DNA from 3 places in the Micromonospora sp. CNZ295 genome. Region 3 is predicted to be linked to each of the others. Evidence: riboswitches for the same ligand, from Rfam matches in the RefSeq annotation. Region 3 holds a riboswitch; each other region holds the start of a gene.
What was found. Region 3 has a riboswitch for cyclic di-AMP ahead of EV376_RS14805 (C39 family peptidase). Riboswitches for the same ligand answer to the same signal wherever they lie in the genome.
Positions count from the first base shown of each region.

Region 1: it holds a riboswitch for cyclic di-AMP, as region 3 does, so the genes downstream of both, EV376_RS07755 (VldE C-terminal domain-containing protein) here and EV376_RS14805 (C39 family peptidase) in region 3, are expected to answer to the same signal.
Region 2: it holds a riboswitch for cyclic di-AMP, as region 3 does, so the genes downstream of both, EV376_RS28410 (VldE C-terminal domain-containing protein) here and EV376_RS14805 (C39 family peptidase) in region 3, are expected to answer to the same signal.

Region 1 covers NZ_SHKZ01000001.1:1,619,428-1,623,988, forward strand. The annotation lists gene EV376_RS07745 (MarR family winged helix-turn-helix transcriptional regulator) at 1-341, opposite strand, end outside; gene EV376_RS07750 (carbonic anhydrase) at 543-1,310, shown strand; gene EV376_RS07755 (VldE C-terminal domain-containing protein) at 1,413-2,429, opposite strand; cyclic di-AMP (ydaO/yuaA leader) riboswitch at 2,434-2,564, opposite strand; gene EV376_RS07760 (YibE/F family protein) at 2,731-4,080, opposite strand; gene EV376_RS07765 (heavy metal translocating P-type ATPase) at 4,431-4,561, shown strand, end outside.
Region 2 covers NZ_SHKZ01000001.1:6,109,032-6,113,592, forward strand. The annotation lists gene EV376_RS28400 (AAA family ATPase) at 1-1,403, shown strand, start outside; gene EV376_RS28405 (cation diffusion facilitator family transporter) at 1,489-2,406, shown strand; cyclic di-AMP (ydaO/yuaA leader) riboswitch at 2,559-2,690, shown strand; gene EV376_RS28410 (VldE C-terminal domain-containing protein) at 2,706-3,755, shown strand; gene EV376_RS28415 (SRPBCC family protein) at 3,812-4,255, opposite strand; gene EV376_RS28420 (PfkB family carbohydrate kinase) at 4,419-4,561, shown strand, end outside.
Region 3 covers NZ_SHKZ01000001.1:3,129,251-3,133,811, forward strand. The annotation lists gene EV376_RS14790 (acyltransferase family protein) at 1-502, shown strand, start outside; gene EV376_RS14795 (hypothetical protein) at 593-997, shown strand; gene EV376_RS14800 (hypothetical protein) at 1,197-1,934, shown strand; cyclic di-AMP (ydaO/yuaA leader) riboswitch at 2,224-2,358, shown strand; gene EV376_RS14805 (C39 family peptidase) at 2,599-3,435, shown strand; gene EV376_RS14810 (DUF397 domain-containing protein) at 3,885-4,079, opposite strand; gene EV376_RS14815 (helix-turn-helix domain-containing protein) at 4,067-4,561, opposite strand, start outside.

The sequences.
Region 1 (4,561 bases), 1.5 Mb from region 3:
CCGTCGATCCGGGCACCGCCCGGCGCGCCCTGGGCCACCGGCTCCTCGGTGAAGAGCGCCAGCAGGGCACCGACCTGCTGATCCGCCTCGGCCGGGTGGCGGAAGCGGCCGGCGGGATTCAGGGTGTACTCGTTGCGCCGCCCGACCCGGGTGCGGAGCAGGTAGCCACCCGCCTCCAGATCGGCGACGATCGCCTGTGCGGCCCGTTCGGTGATGCCGACCTCGTCGGCCACGTCACGGAGCCGGGCGGTGGGGTTGCGCGCGATGGCGAGCAGCACGTGGCCATGGTTCGTGAGGAACGTCCAGTTTCGGGTGCTCCCCGGCTCTTCTGCGGTCGCCATGCCGCCATCGTATGACCCGTCCGGGGAGTGCTCACGACCACCGTGACTCCAAAGGGGCCGCGCGCAAGGGCTCGACAACATATGAAGCGCATATCACGCATCCCTTGACGTGCCTTTTGCTGCGTGTGACGGTGGGTGACAGCCCGAGTCCAGTGCCGGTCCGGGTCCCACCAGTTCGTCGCCGCAGGGACGAGGTGAGGCATGAGTAATCCCGGAACGCCCGGCACGCAGCCGGACCAGGCCCGGCAACCCGCCGCACCGGCGGGCGCAGGCCGCGCCGCAGACGCGGCCCCGGCCGGCCCGATCAGCCCGCCGGGAGCGGTCGTGGCCGCAGTCACCAACCCGGCGCAGGCGCTCGCCGAGCTGTGCGCCGGCAATCGGCGCTTCGTGGCGTGCGAGCCGCGCCACCCCAACCAGGACGCCGGCCGCCGGGCGGCCGTGGCGGACGGGCAGCACCCCTTCGCGGTGATCGTCGGTTGCTCCGACTCCCGGCTCGCCGCCGAGATCATCTTCGACCGGGGGCTGGGCGACCTGTTCGTAGTGCGTACCGCGGGGCACACCGTCGGGCCGGAGGTGCTCGGCAGCGTGGAGTACGCCGTGACCGTGCTCGGCACGCCGCTCGTCGTCGTACTCGGGCACGACTCCTGCGGCGCCGTGCAGGCGGCCCGTGCGGCCGCCGCCACCGGGGCACCCCCGCCCGGCCACCTCGGCGCCGTGGTCGACGCCGTCGTGCCGAGCCTGCGTCGGGCCGCCGCCGAGGGCATCGCCGGCATCGACGGGATCGTCGACATCCACATCGCGTGCACCGTGGAGGCGATGCTGGACCGGTCGGAGCCCCTCGCGGCCGCCGTGGCCGCCGGGCGGTGCGCGGTGGTGGGCATGTCGTACCGCCTCGCCGCCGGGGTGGCGCGGACGGTGGCCGCGGTGGGGGTTGCCGACCCCAGCGCGGCCGAGCGCGCGGCGGCCTGATCCGGCCGGCATCGGGCCGGCGGCCGAACGAGCAGCGCCGGGACCGCGGACGCCACGGGCCGCCCCGTGGGTCGTGGGGCGGCCCGATCGCGTGTGGTCGTCCTACAGGAGCGACACGTGGACGTGGTCGGTATGGTCGGACGCGCCGCTGTACGACTTCCAGCCGGTTGCCGGGAACCAGATCTGCCGGTTCCAGATCACGTAGTAGACGCCGAGCCGGTCGGCGTTCCGGACCAGGAACGCGGTCAGGTTGTTGCCGTACATCCGCATGTCGTTGTTGTGCCAGGAGGCGAACCCGCTCTTCTGGAGCGACCAGTCGCAGGCCCTGCCCTTGGGATGCTCGAACGGGCCGCCCGACCGGTGGCAGCCGACGAACCGGTTGAACCCGACCCGCTTGACCTCCTTGTACATGTGCAGCGTCCGGGGGGTGACGCAGCCGGAGGTGGTCGGATCGGGCTCGCTGCAGGACTGGGCCTTCCAGTCGCCGTCCGCGGTGCGGCCCGGGGCCACCCGGGCGACCGGCGAGGTAGCGTTGACCAGGCCGCCGGTGAGCCCCTTGCCGCCGACCAGGCGCAGCGCCTTCTCCGCCTCCCGCTTCTCGCGGTTGATGGCGTTGGTGAGCTTCTGCTGCTCGCGGATCTCGGCCTCGAGCGCGAGCTTGGCCTGCTCGGCGCGGTTCTTGACCGCGTTGACGACGCCGAGTCGCTGGTCGTTGACGAGGTTCAGCTCGTCCAGCGCGGTCGCGCGGGCGATGAACGAGTCGGGAGTGTTCGCGGTCAGCAGCATCGACATCGCGCCGATCCGGCCGGTCCGGTAGGACTGGGCGGCGATCTCGTTGACCTGCGGTGCCAGGGCGTTGAGGTCGGCCTGCGCCTTCCGGAGCTCCAGTTCGAGGGCGAGTCGGCGCTGCTCCGACTTCTTCAGCGCGGTGTTCGCCTTGATGAACTCGCGGTTGCGGGACTCGATCAGGTCGCCCAGCAGCTTGGGCTCCTCGTCGTGCCCGGAGGGCTGAGGGGGACTGGTGGGGGCGGCCGACGCCGGGGTGGGTCCGGCGAGGACCGCCAGCGCGGCGAGCACGGCCACCACGGGTGTCAACCAGCGGCGTAGGGGTGCCGTCACAGTGTTCCCTTCCGTCGACCGCCGACCGGGTTAGCTGACGGGTTCGGGACGGAAGCGGCCCCTACCGCTGGTGCGGATTCACCCCACGTACCTGGTTCCCCGGCTCGCCTGGTGGCGATTGGGCGGTGGCCCCGCAGACGCCGGTGCGCGCCTTCGGCGGTGACCGGCAGCGAGGTTACCTGACAGTCGTCCTGGGGATCTACGTCCCGAAGCCGACCAAACGCGCGATTTCGTCGGTGCACTGCGTAACCAGTGACGCGTTTATCAGGAGGATGCTCCTGGATCGTCACGCTCCGGAGTGTCACCATGTGGTGTCCGTGCTCCTGTCTCGATCGGGCCACCGGTCACCGGTGGCGGGGGTGGTCGTTCCGGCGCGGGCAACGCTGAGCGCCGCCAGCGCCTCGGTGCGTTCCCGGGCCGGCCGTGGCGGCGGCGCGGGGGCGTCGTCGCCGCCGGTCGTCCCGCCGCTACCCCGGCCGGCGGTGGTGACCAGGGCGGCCAGCCCGGTGGTCAACGGGACGGCGGCGATCAGTCCGAGCGTCGCGACCGCGCTGCGGACGATCTCCTGGGCGAGGAACTCGCTGGTCAGCATCTGGCTCACCGGCCGCGAGTCGGCGGTCAGCAGGAGCAGCACCGGCAGCGAGGCACCCGCGTACGCCAGCACGATGGTGTTCACCGTGGAGGCGATGTGGGCCCGGCCGACCCGGGTGGCGGACCGGTAGAGCTGGCGGCGGGACAGCCCCGGGTTGGCGTTCGCCAGCTCGGTGACGGTGGCCGCCTGGGTGACGGTGACGTCGTCGAGCACGCCGAGCGAACCGATGATGATCCCGGCCAGCAGCAGGCCGTGCAGGTCGACGCCGGCCTGGAGCATCGACAGCGTGGTGGCCTCCTCGCTGCCGTACCCGGTCAGGTGGGTGGCGGCGGTCGCGAGCATGCCCAGCACGCCGGTGAGCACCAGACTGCCCAGTGTGCCGAGCACCGCGACCGAGGTCTGCGCGGTGACGCCGTGGGTGAGGTACAGCACCACGAACATGATCAGGGCGGCGCCGACCACGGCGACCAGCAGCGGCGACCGGCCGGCGCTGATCCCCGGCAGCACGAAGGTCAGCAGGATGGCGAAGCTGGCGGCCAGGCCGGCGAGGGCGGCGAAGCCACGCCAGCGCCCGAACGCCACGATCGCGGCGGCGAACAGGGCCACCAGCCACACCAGTGGCTTGCCCCGCTGGTGCTCCGCGATGTTGTAGGCACGGGCCGACGGGTCGGCGGGGTCGGTCAGCTCGACCAGGATGACCTCGTCGCCGACGGCGACCGCCGGTGCTCCGGGCCCGGCGGGCACCGGGGTCTCGACCTGGCGTCCGGCGTCCGGCCCGTCGCCAACCCGTACGGTCACGGTGCCACACGGGCCGTCGCCGGTGGCCGGGCCGCCCTCGGGCGCCTCCGACGTCGGCGGGCACGGCTCGGTCACCACCCTGGTCACGGTGGCGTGGAAGCGGGGCGGCTCGGTGGTGGCGTCGGGCTCCCGGGTGTCCCGGGGCCAGAGCACGAGGGCGGCGACCACGGTCGCGACGAAGAGGGGGACCACCGTCGCGACGAGGATCCGTCGCACCCCGGGCGGGGCGGACGGAGCGGGACGGGTGTGGTCGGCGCCCATCGAGTGTCTCCCAACGATGTCAGGGCGGGGTACGGGCCGGCGGCTCGGACGGTTCAGCGTTCCCCGGAACTCCTCGCGGCGGGGTCCCGGCGGGTGGTGTCGTGGCCACGTACCGTGATGGCCGGGTCGGGCCTCGCATGGCCGCGCGCCGTCGGCGGCGGCACCGGCGCCCCGGGGTGGGCGGAGGCCGGGCGGTACGGGATCCGAAAGGCCATCGGCCGAATCGTAGCCAGCGCGGTCCCTGGACGCAGGTCGCGCGGTGGGGTGTCGGCGGTCGGGCCCGACGGTGGCGTCCGCGCGCCGGTTCCGCCCGGGCGCATGTCGACGGCTTGGCGGGGCATGATGCGGGCATGGCGGCGCACCCCAGGCCCGGCGGCGACCCGCCGCACGGCGGGCACCAGAGCGACGGCGGGCACGGACGCCACGGCGGGCACGGCGGGCACGGCGGCCACGAAACCGACGGCGGGCACGGCGGGCACGA
Region 2 (4,561 bases), 3.0 Mb from region 3:
CGGCGGTCTTCGTCGAGTACATCGCCTCGGTGCTGCCGTCGCTGGGCGAGGACACCGCCACGCTGGCCTCACTCGGCAGCCTCTTCCCGGGGATGCGGGCGACCCGCACCGACCCGCCGGAGGTGGCCGCGGTGAAGGGCTCGCTGCGGATGCGGCGAGTGCTGGAACGGGCCGCCCGGGACGCGGTCCCGGGTGCCCCCGGGGAGTTGCGGCTGCTGTACCGGGGCCAGCTGCTGCGCGTCGACCGCCGGGAGCTGGACACGATCCGGGACCGGGCGCTGCCCCGGGGGGCGCGGCGCAACGAGGTGCGCCGTGCCGGCTTCGACGGCGTCTTCGCCGCGCTCTGGGCGCAGGCCCGGCGGTCGGGGATCCCCCGCCTGCCCGACCAGCGCGCGTTCGAGGACGAGATCGCCGACCGGCCGGAGTTCCGCGAGTTCCTGAAGGCGTGGTGGCCCCGGCTGCACCCGCGCCACGTGCTGGGCTGGCTGACCCGGCCCGAGCGGCTGCGCCGGTACGCCGGGGGTGTGCTCTCCGGCCGCGAGATCCAGCTGCTCGTCGAGGCGTACCGGACCCTGGACACCGAGGGGCTGACCGTCGCCGACATCGCCCTGCTCGACGAGTTGGACACGCTGCTCGGCAAGCCGATGCGGCCGGCGAAGCCGAAGCGGGACCCGTTCCAGCTGACCGGCGGCGTACGCGAGCTGAGCACGTTCGCCGACCGGCAGCGGGCCGCCCGGGAGGCGGCCCGGCAGCGCCCCGAGGACTACCGCGAGTACGCGCACGTGGTGGTCGACGAGTCGCAGGACGTCTCGCCGATGCAGTGGCGCATGATCGGCCGTCGTGGCCGGCTGGCCTCGTGGACGGTGGTGGGCGACCCGGCGCAGACGGCGTGGACCGGCGACCCGGACGAGCTGGCCCGGGCCCGCGACCAGGCGCTCGGCCGGCGGCGGCGGCACCACTTCACGCTCACCACCAACTACCGCAACTCGGCGGAGATCTTCGCGGTGGCGGCGGCGGAGATCCGGCGGGTCGACCCGGACCTGCCGCTGCCGACCGCCGTCCGCTCGACCGGCGTCGACCCGATGCGGCTGGTCGTGCCGCCGGACGAGCTGGAGACGGCTGTCGTGGAGGCGGCCGGCACGCTGCTCGGTGAGGTGGCGGGGACGGTCGGGGTGATCACGCCGGTGCCGCGCCGGGACGCGGTCGCCGGGTGGCTGGGCGGCCTCGGCGCCCCGCGGCTGCAGGTGGTGACCAGCCTGGAGGCCAAGGGCATGGAGTACGACGGCGTCGTCCTGGTGGCGCCGGGCGAGATCCGGGCCGACCCGGGGTCGGGCGTGCGGACGCTGTACGTCGCGCTGTCGCGCGCCACCCAACGGCTCACCACCATCGACCCCACCGGCTGAGCCGGCACCGCGACCGACAGTTGCATACATAGCGATGTGAGCATAGGTTAGGCACGGATCGGGACGGGCGACGGAAGGTGTCCGCGTGGGCGCAGGTCATGACCACCACCACGGGTCGGTCGCGAACGCCGCGCAGCGGCACCGGGGGCGCCTCTGGGCGGCCTTCGGCCTGCTCGCCACCCTGATGGTGGTGGAGGCCGTGGCCGCCTTCCGCACCGGGTCGCTGGCCCTGCTCAGCGACGCCGGGCACATGTTCACCGACGTGCTCGGCATCGGCATGGCGCTGGCCGCGCTCACCGCCACCCGCCGGCGCAGCGGTGACCCGCAGCGCACCTTCGGGCTCTACCGGCTGGAGGTGCTGGCCGCCCTCGCCAACGCCCTGCTGCTCTCCGGCGTGGCGGTCTACGTGCTGGTGGAGGCCGTCCGCCGGTTCGGCGACCCACCGGAGGTGCGCACCGGGCCGATGCTGGTGGTGGCCATCCTCGGCCTGCTCGCCAACCTGGTCGCCTTCGCCCTGCTGCGGCCCGGCGCGAAGGAGAGCATCAACCTCCAGGGCGCCTATCTCGAGGTGCTGGGCGACCTGCTGGGCAGCCTCGGCGTGATCGCCGCGGCCCTGATCATCACCGGCACCGGCTGGTGGTGGGTCGACCCGCTGGTCGCGGTCGCCATCGGCCTGTTCATCCTGCCCCGCACCTGGCGGCTCGGGCGGGCGGCGCTGCGCATCCTGGTCCAGGCCGCGCCGGAGCACCTCCAGGTCACCAGCGTGCACGACCGGCTGGTCGCCGTGCCCGGCGTCGCCGAGGTGCACGACCTGCACGTCTGGACGCTGACCTCCGGGATGGAGGTGGCCTCCGCCCACCTGACGATCGCCACCGGCGCCGACGTCGCCGTCGTCCTCGCCGCCGCCCGGGCCACCCTGCGCGACGAGTTCCGCATCGAGCACGCGACGCTGCAGATCGAGCCGGGCGCGGCCGCCGGGACCTGTGGGGCCGTTGAGTGGTGAGGGGCACACGGCGATCCGCGCTGAGCTTCGTACCCTTATGTCTGATTGAGCGGTGACCACGCGGGCACCCTCAGTAACATCCGCTGCATGCGTCACCCCTGCCCCGGTAGGCTCTGACCCGGCCTCCGCCAGGCGGCACCCACCGGTGCCGGCGGCGGCCGCCGCCTAATCGCCCGCCCGGGCGAGCCGGGGAACCAGGTACCTGGGGTGCATCCGCGCCAGCGGTAGGGATCTTCCGTCCCGAACCCGTCAGCTAACCCGGTCGGCGGCTGACGGAAGGACATGTGCATATGCCAGCAGTGGCACCCGTACGACGACGACCCGCCGCCCGCGTGGCGGCCCTGATCATCGCGGCGCTCGCGCTCGGTCTCGGCGTCGCACCGGTCGCCCCGGCGGCGGCCGCTCCCCCGGCCCGCCAGGCCGCCGCACCCGGGGACGACCCGGAGGGCGGCACCCCCGCCCTCCGCGCCCAGCTCGAGGCGGCCAGCAAGGGGTATCTGGACGCCAAGCGGGCCCTGGAGACCTCGGTCAAGCGGCAGCAGGAGCTCGCCGCCCAGCTCAAGGCCACCGAGACGCAGCTCGCCGAGCACACCAGCCGGGTCGGGCAGATCGCCGGCCTCGCGTACCGCACCGGGCGCCTCGGCGCCGCGTCCGCGCTGCTCAACAGCTCGTCCCCCGAAGGCTTCATGGACCGGGCCGCCGCCCTCGACGCGGTGGCCGCCAACGAGGACCAGGCACTGCGCGAGCTGCTGGACACCCGCGACCAGGTCAACCAGGCCAAGCTCGCGGTGGAGGTCGAGATCGGCGAGCAGCGCAAGCAGCAGGCCGTGATGGCCAAGCGGAAGCAGCAGGCCGAGCGGGCGCTCACCGTGGCCAACGAGCGGGCCGGTTCCGGCCCCGCCAGCCGCGGTTCGACGCGGGCGGCACCCGCGCCCCGGAACTCGGACGGCTCCTGGCCCTCCGAGTCGTGCAGCGTCAACGACCCGACCCCGGCCAACGGCTGCATCACCCCGCGTACGCTGCACGCGCTCAACCAGGCCAAGGCGGCCGGCTTCACCCGGTACGTCTCGTGCTTCCGCTCGGGCGGCTCCGGTGAGCACCCGAAGGGCCGGGCCTGCGACTTCGCGGCCCAGAAGAACGGGTTCGGCGGGGACGCGACCGGTGGCGACCGGACGTACGGCAACAACCTGGCGGCGTTCTTCGTGAACAACGCCGACCGGCTCGCCGTGCTCTACGTGATCTGGTACCGGCAGATCTGGTTGCCCAGCAGCGGGTGGAAGTCGTACAGCGGCGCGGGTGGCGACCCGTCCAGCGACCACACCAACCACGTGCACCTGTCGGTCTACTGACGCGGGCGCCCGGGCGGGGCCGTCGGGCGACCGGCGGCCCCGGTCCGCCGGCGGCTTCAGGCTGCTTCCAGCGCGGCGCCGAGCCGGCTGGCGAGCGCCAGGTGCGCGGCACGGGCCCGCGCGAACGCGTACCCGAACAGCGGTGCCGGCGCCGCGAGGGTGATCTCCACGTCGATGCGTACGCCCTCCGGCTCCGGCGAGAGCCGGGTGCGGTTGCGTATCATCGTGGCCGGCCACTGCCGGGCCACGGTGACCACCTCGTCCTCCGTCGCGACGAGCACGTCGGCGCGGTAGGTGACCGGCAACCGCAGCCGGCCGAGCGGGAGCCGGTCGGTGATCGCGTAGCTGGCACGGGCGCCGCGCCGGGGCGCGACCCGGCGGACCCGGGCGATCAGCGGATGGAACTCGCCGTGCCGGAGCAGGTCGGCCAGCAGGTCGGCGGCGGCCGCGGGCGAGGACCGCGCCTGGACGGTGTAGCTGAAGGATTCCCGCCTGAGCACGCCGTCTCCCGCCGTCGTCGCTCCCCCGATCGTCACCCACTCCCGCCCGGGCTGGCAACGTCCGGCCGGTGACCGCCCGGACGCCCGGCGGTCGCCCGCCGGCCCGACTACGGTCGGCGGATGGGGTACGACGCGACATGGACGACGGCCGGGAGACGCGGGCATGGCTGAACACGTGATGGTCTTCGCGCCGACACCGCGGCTCACGGTGACGATCGACCAGCCCAGCGACGCGCCGGAACTGCACCTGCATCCGGGCGGGCAGGGTGTCTGGCAGGCCCGCATGATCATGTCGCTCGGGGTCGA
Region 3 (4,561 bases):
GTTGCTGCGCCGGGGCCGGTGGCGCGGCCCGCGCCTGGGACCGGCCACTGTGGTCTTCGTGGTGACCTGGGTGGTGGCCGGCGGCTGGATCCGGGCCGAGCTGTGGGCGGCGCTGCTGTCCGCGGCGTACGTCCTGGTCATCGCTGCCGCCGCCGACGCGGACGTGCGCGGCCGGCGGACCCCGTGGCGCTCCCGGCCGATGGTCTGGCTCGGCGAGGTCTCGTTCGCGTTCTACCTGGTGCACGTCCTGGTAATGGTGAGCGTGCTGCGGCTGACCGGTCACTACGGCGTGGGCCTGGGTGGCTGGTGGGGGCCGGCCGCCGTGGTGGGCTTCCTCCTGGTCAACCTGCTGCTGGCGGCGCTGCTGCACCGCTGGGTGGAGACACCGATGATGCGCCGGCTCGGGCCGCGCCGCACCCGGCGGCCCGCCGCCGGGTCCGTGCCGGCGCCGCGCACCGCCGAGCCCGACAACCCCAGGGTGTACGCGGGCGAGCGCCGCTGATCCTCCACGCTGGCCGGTCCCGGCGCGCAACTCACCGCGACACGCCCGTCACAGCTGCCGGCGGGGCGGTGCCGGCGGTACCGTGGGGCCGTGCTTCCGGTCGCCCTCACCTGTCCGTTGTGGTGGGTGGCGCGCTGGGCCTCGCGGCTGCTCGCCGGCCTCGCACTGACCGCCGGTCTCACCTTCGGCGGCACCGGCCCGGCCCACGCGGCCGGGGCGGTCGATGCGACCGGAGCGTTCGCCACGGTCGCCCCCGCGGCTGACTCCACCCGGCCGACTGCCGATGGCGAGCGCTGCGCGGGCGGGTCCGCGCCCGGCATCACGTCGGCCACCCGGTCGGCGGTGGACGAGGCGTCCTCGGGCTGGCTGACGGCCGTCGCCGCGGCGGTGCCGCACGGCAGCGCCCGGCCGGCCCCGGCGACCGGCGGCGACTCGGTGCGGTGGTCCGACCGGTCCGGCACCACCTCCGGTCCGCGGGCCCCGCCGCTGAGCTGAGCGCGGCCGCCCGACACCTTGCGCACGGGCACCCTCCCGCCGCGAGCGGCAGCGGACGGGCCCTGCCGACACTCACCGACTCGACCACGGGTCCCTGAGTCGGCCCGGCCCGACCAGCATCCGTCCCCCCGCCGCACCGCCGGCCAGCCTGCCGGGCGGTGCGAGCGTCCGATCCGTATCCCCGTGAGGATTGCCGGCAATGACCACCGTTCTCCACGAGTTCCTCGTCGATGTGCCCCGGGCGACGGCCATCTGGTCGGCGCTGCTCCTGCTCGCCCTGACCACGCTCACCGTCGTCGCCGCCCGGCCCGAGCCGGACCAGCCCGTCGCCGACCCGCCACCGCCGGACGAGACCGCCGACCTGCGCCGGTACGCCGAGGAGGTGGCGGTGGCAGCGGCTGGCGCGGCCCAGACGGCGCGTCGGCGGCGGGACGCCTGGCTGGCCGCCCAGCAGGAGGCCGAGGGGGCCTGGCAGGCGTACGACGAGGCGGACAGCGCGGCCTGCCGGCTCGCCGCGGCGGCGCCGCTGCCGCCGCCGGCCAGCCCCCGCACGCCGGCCGAGTACGCGTACCGCGAGCGCTGGCTGCACCACGCCGCGGTGGCCGCCCATTGGCGCGGCGACCTCTCCGCCCAGCAGCTCCAGGACGTGTTCCGGCACCGGGAGGGGTGGGACCCCCGCCTGCACCCGGTGGACCAGGAGATCGTCTTGACGCGGGCCGTGCGGGACGGCAAGCTGGCCGCCTATCGCGCGGCGGCGGCGCGTGAGCGGGCGTGCTGGCGGGACGCCGAGGTGGCCGCCGAGGCGGCCCGGACGCTCGCCGCGGAGGCGTGCGCGGCGGCGGAGCGGCTGCGCCCGGTGCGGCCGGCGCGGTCCCGGCCGGCGCCGGTCGGACGGCGGGTGGCCTCGGTGCGATGGCGGCCGGCCCGGGTGGGCTGACCTGCCGCGTTAATTTCGGTGACGCCGCTCACAGGAATGCCGAACCGGTCAAGTTTCTCAGGCTGGTCGATTATCTCAGGCCCCGTGCGAGAAAAAGGGACGACCTGTCCCGTTCTCGACCGGCCGCGCCGTCATGGCCCCTTAGCCAATTGAGTGACGTCAGTTCGGAAGTGTCCACTAAATTGCTGCCATGATCGAGGTTTAAGCAGGTCACGACGGCTTGGCAGGCCCATGAACCGACCAGTAATGTCGGCCCGTCCGGTGCGGTACCCGTCGCAAGTGGCGACGCCGCGCCGACCCGCTCAATCGCCGAAAGGCGAGCCGGGGACCCCTTGCAACTGGGGTGAATCCGCGAGTTTCGCGGTAGGGCGCACTTCCCGCCCGAATCCGTCAGCTAACCCGGTAGGCGGTGCCGGAAGGAGTTCCGTCTTCGTGCAGCACGAACCAGCCCCCCGGGCGTCCCGCCGCCTCCACGGCCTCGCGGTGCCCGCGCCCGTCCGGTCCACCGCCGGGCGCTGACCCACCGCCCACCGCCCGGTCCCACCGGGCGCGAACCCTGGTGGCCACCCGCCGGCGGAGCCCCCTCCGCGCGGCCCGCCCCTCGCCGCTCGCGGCCGGCACGGTGCGCCACCAGCCCCAACCGTCCGTGGAGGAGAAGGAACCCGTGAAGCACCACCTCAAGCGACAGCTCCGTCGCCTCGTCTCCGAGCGCCCGTACCAGGTCGCCGCCGCGTCGGCCGCGGCGCTCGTGCTGGCGACCGGGGCCGGCGCCCTGGCCGCCGGCGCCGACGAGACCCCGGCCCCCACCTCGGCGCAGTCCACCGCCGCGCTGGCCGAGCGGGACGGCGACGCCCCCGCCTCGCGTGGCGAGGCCCGCGTGGCGGTCGCCCCCACCAGCGCCGCCCCGTCGAGCGCCGCGCCGTCCAGCGCCCCCGCCACCACGGCCGCCGCCGACCCGGATCTCAAGAAGAAGCCGGCGGCGCCCAAGCCGCCGAAGTCCAAGGTCCTGAAGTACGACTACCAGGCGCAGATCAACTTCTACTACTGCGGGCCGGCCGCCGTCCGGAACGCGCTCAGCGCCGCCGGCATCGAGCGGACGCAGGACCAGCTCGCCGGGCCGCTCGGCACCGACCAGTTCGGCACCGACTCGGCCGAGGACACCACCCGGGTGCTCAACGCCACGGTGAAGGGCTCCCCGTACCGGACCCGGATGATCAAGGGCGGCGCCGCCACCCCGGCCCAGATGGACCAGCTCCAGGCCGACGTCGTCAAGGCCGTCACCGACGGTCGCGGCGTGGTGGTCAACGTCGCCGGCTCCGCCACCGACACCGCCGGCGGCTGGCACTCGTTCCCCGGCGGCCACTACATCGCGGTCGTCGGCTACGACGACGAGGGCCGCCGGGTGCGGATCGCCGACTCGGCGAACCCCGCCGCCGGCTCGTACTGGATGACCACGATCGCGCTGGCGAACTGGGCCGCGACCCGCGGCTACTCCGCCTGATCTGCCGCTGCGACGTCGGGCGCCGGTTCCCCTTCCTGGGGATCGGCGCCCGTCGCCGTTCCGGCGGCCGGGCCGGAGGCCGCGCGGCCCCGCGAGGGGCGACTCGTGTCACCCCTGGCCGTCGCGTGCCGGCTTTCCGCAGGTACGGGGCGGAGTGCGCGCGCCATGACCGCGCGCCGTCGCGCGCGGCCAGCGCGCGCCGCTTCGCGCACCATGGCCGCACCCAGCCGCCCGTCCCAGCCGGCTTCCGCACGACGCCCGTGCGCAGATCTTGGACAGTTACCGTTCGCCGCGAACGGTAACTGTCCAAGGTCTCTGAGCGCTGAGGGTTGTCCCGGACCAACCGCGCCGCCGCACGCCGGCTTCGAGGCGGCAACCGGCAGGGGGCGGCACCTGACCCAGAAAAAGCGCCCGCCCGGATACCGGGGCGGGCGCTTTCGAGTGGCTGGTCAGCCGCGCGCGGAGACCCTCGTGACGAAGGCCCGCCACGCGGCGGGGGAGAAGGTCAGCGCCGGCCCGGTCGGGTCCGTGGAGTCCCGGACACCCACGACACCGGGCAGGTTGTCGGCGACCTCGACGCAGGTGCCGCCGTTGGTCGACGAGCGGGACGACTTGCGCCAGCGGGCACCGGTCAGGTTGTCCATGTCTTCGCCGCTTTCGTGAGTACGTCGAGTGTCTGCCCGAGCGGGAGGGCCTCACCCCGGACCGCTTCCCACAGCACTCCCAAGCGCGCCACCGGGTCGGGCAGTCCTTCGGTCTGCGACTTTAGCTGGTGGTCCACGCAGCCGGCGCGTGAGCCATCCGGCAGGTCGGCCAGGATGAACGCTCCGGCCAGTCCTGAGTAGATGCCAGCGGACAACGGCACGACGTGCAACTGAATATGGGGCTGTGCGGCGCAGGCCAGCAGGTGTTCCACCTGCTCGGCCATCACGTCGGCGCCTCCGCACGCCCGCCGGACGACCATCTCGTCCAGCACGACGAAGAGCTGTGGGGCCGGGTCCCGACCGAGAACGGACTGCCGTTCCAGCCGCGCGGCCACGCGCCGGTCGAGCTCCGCAGCCGGCGCACGGGCCGCGCGGAACGTCGCGCGAGCGTACGCCTCGGTCTGGAGCAGCCCCGGCACGAA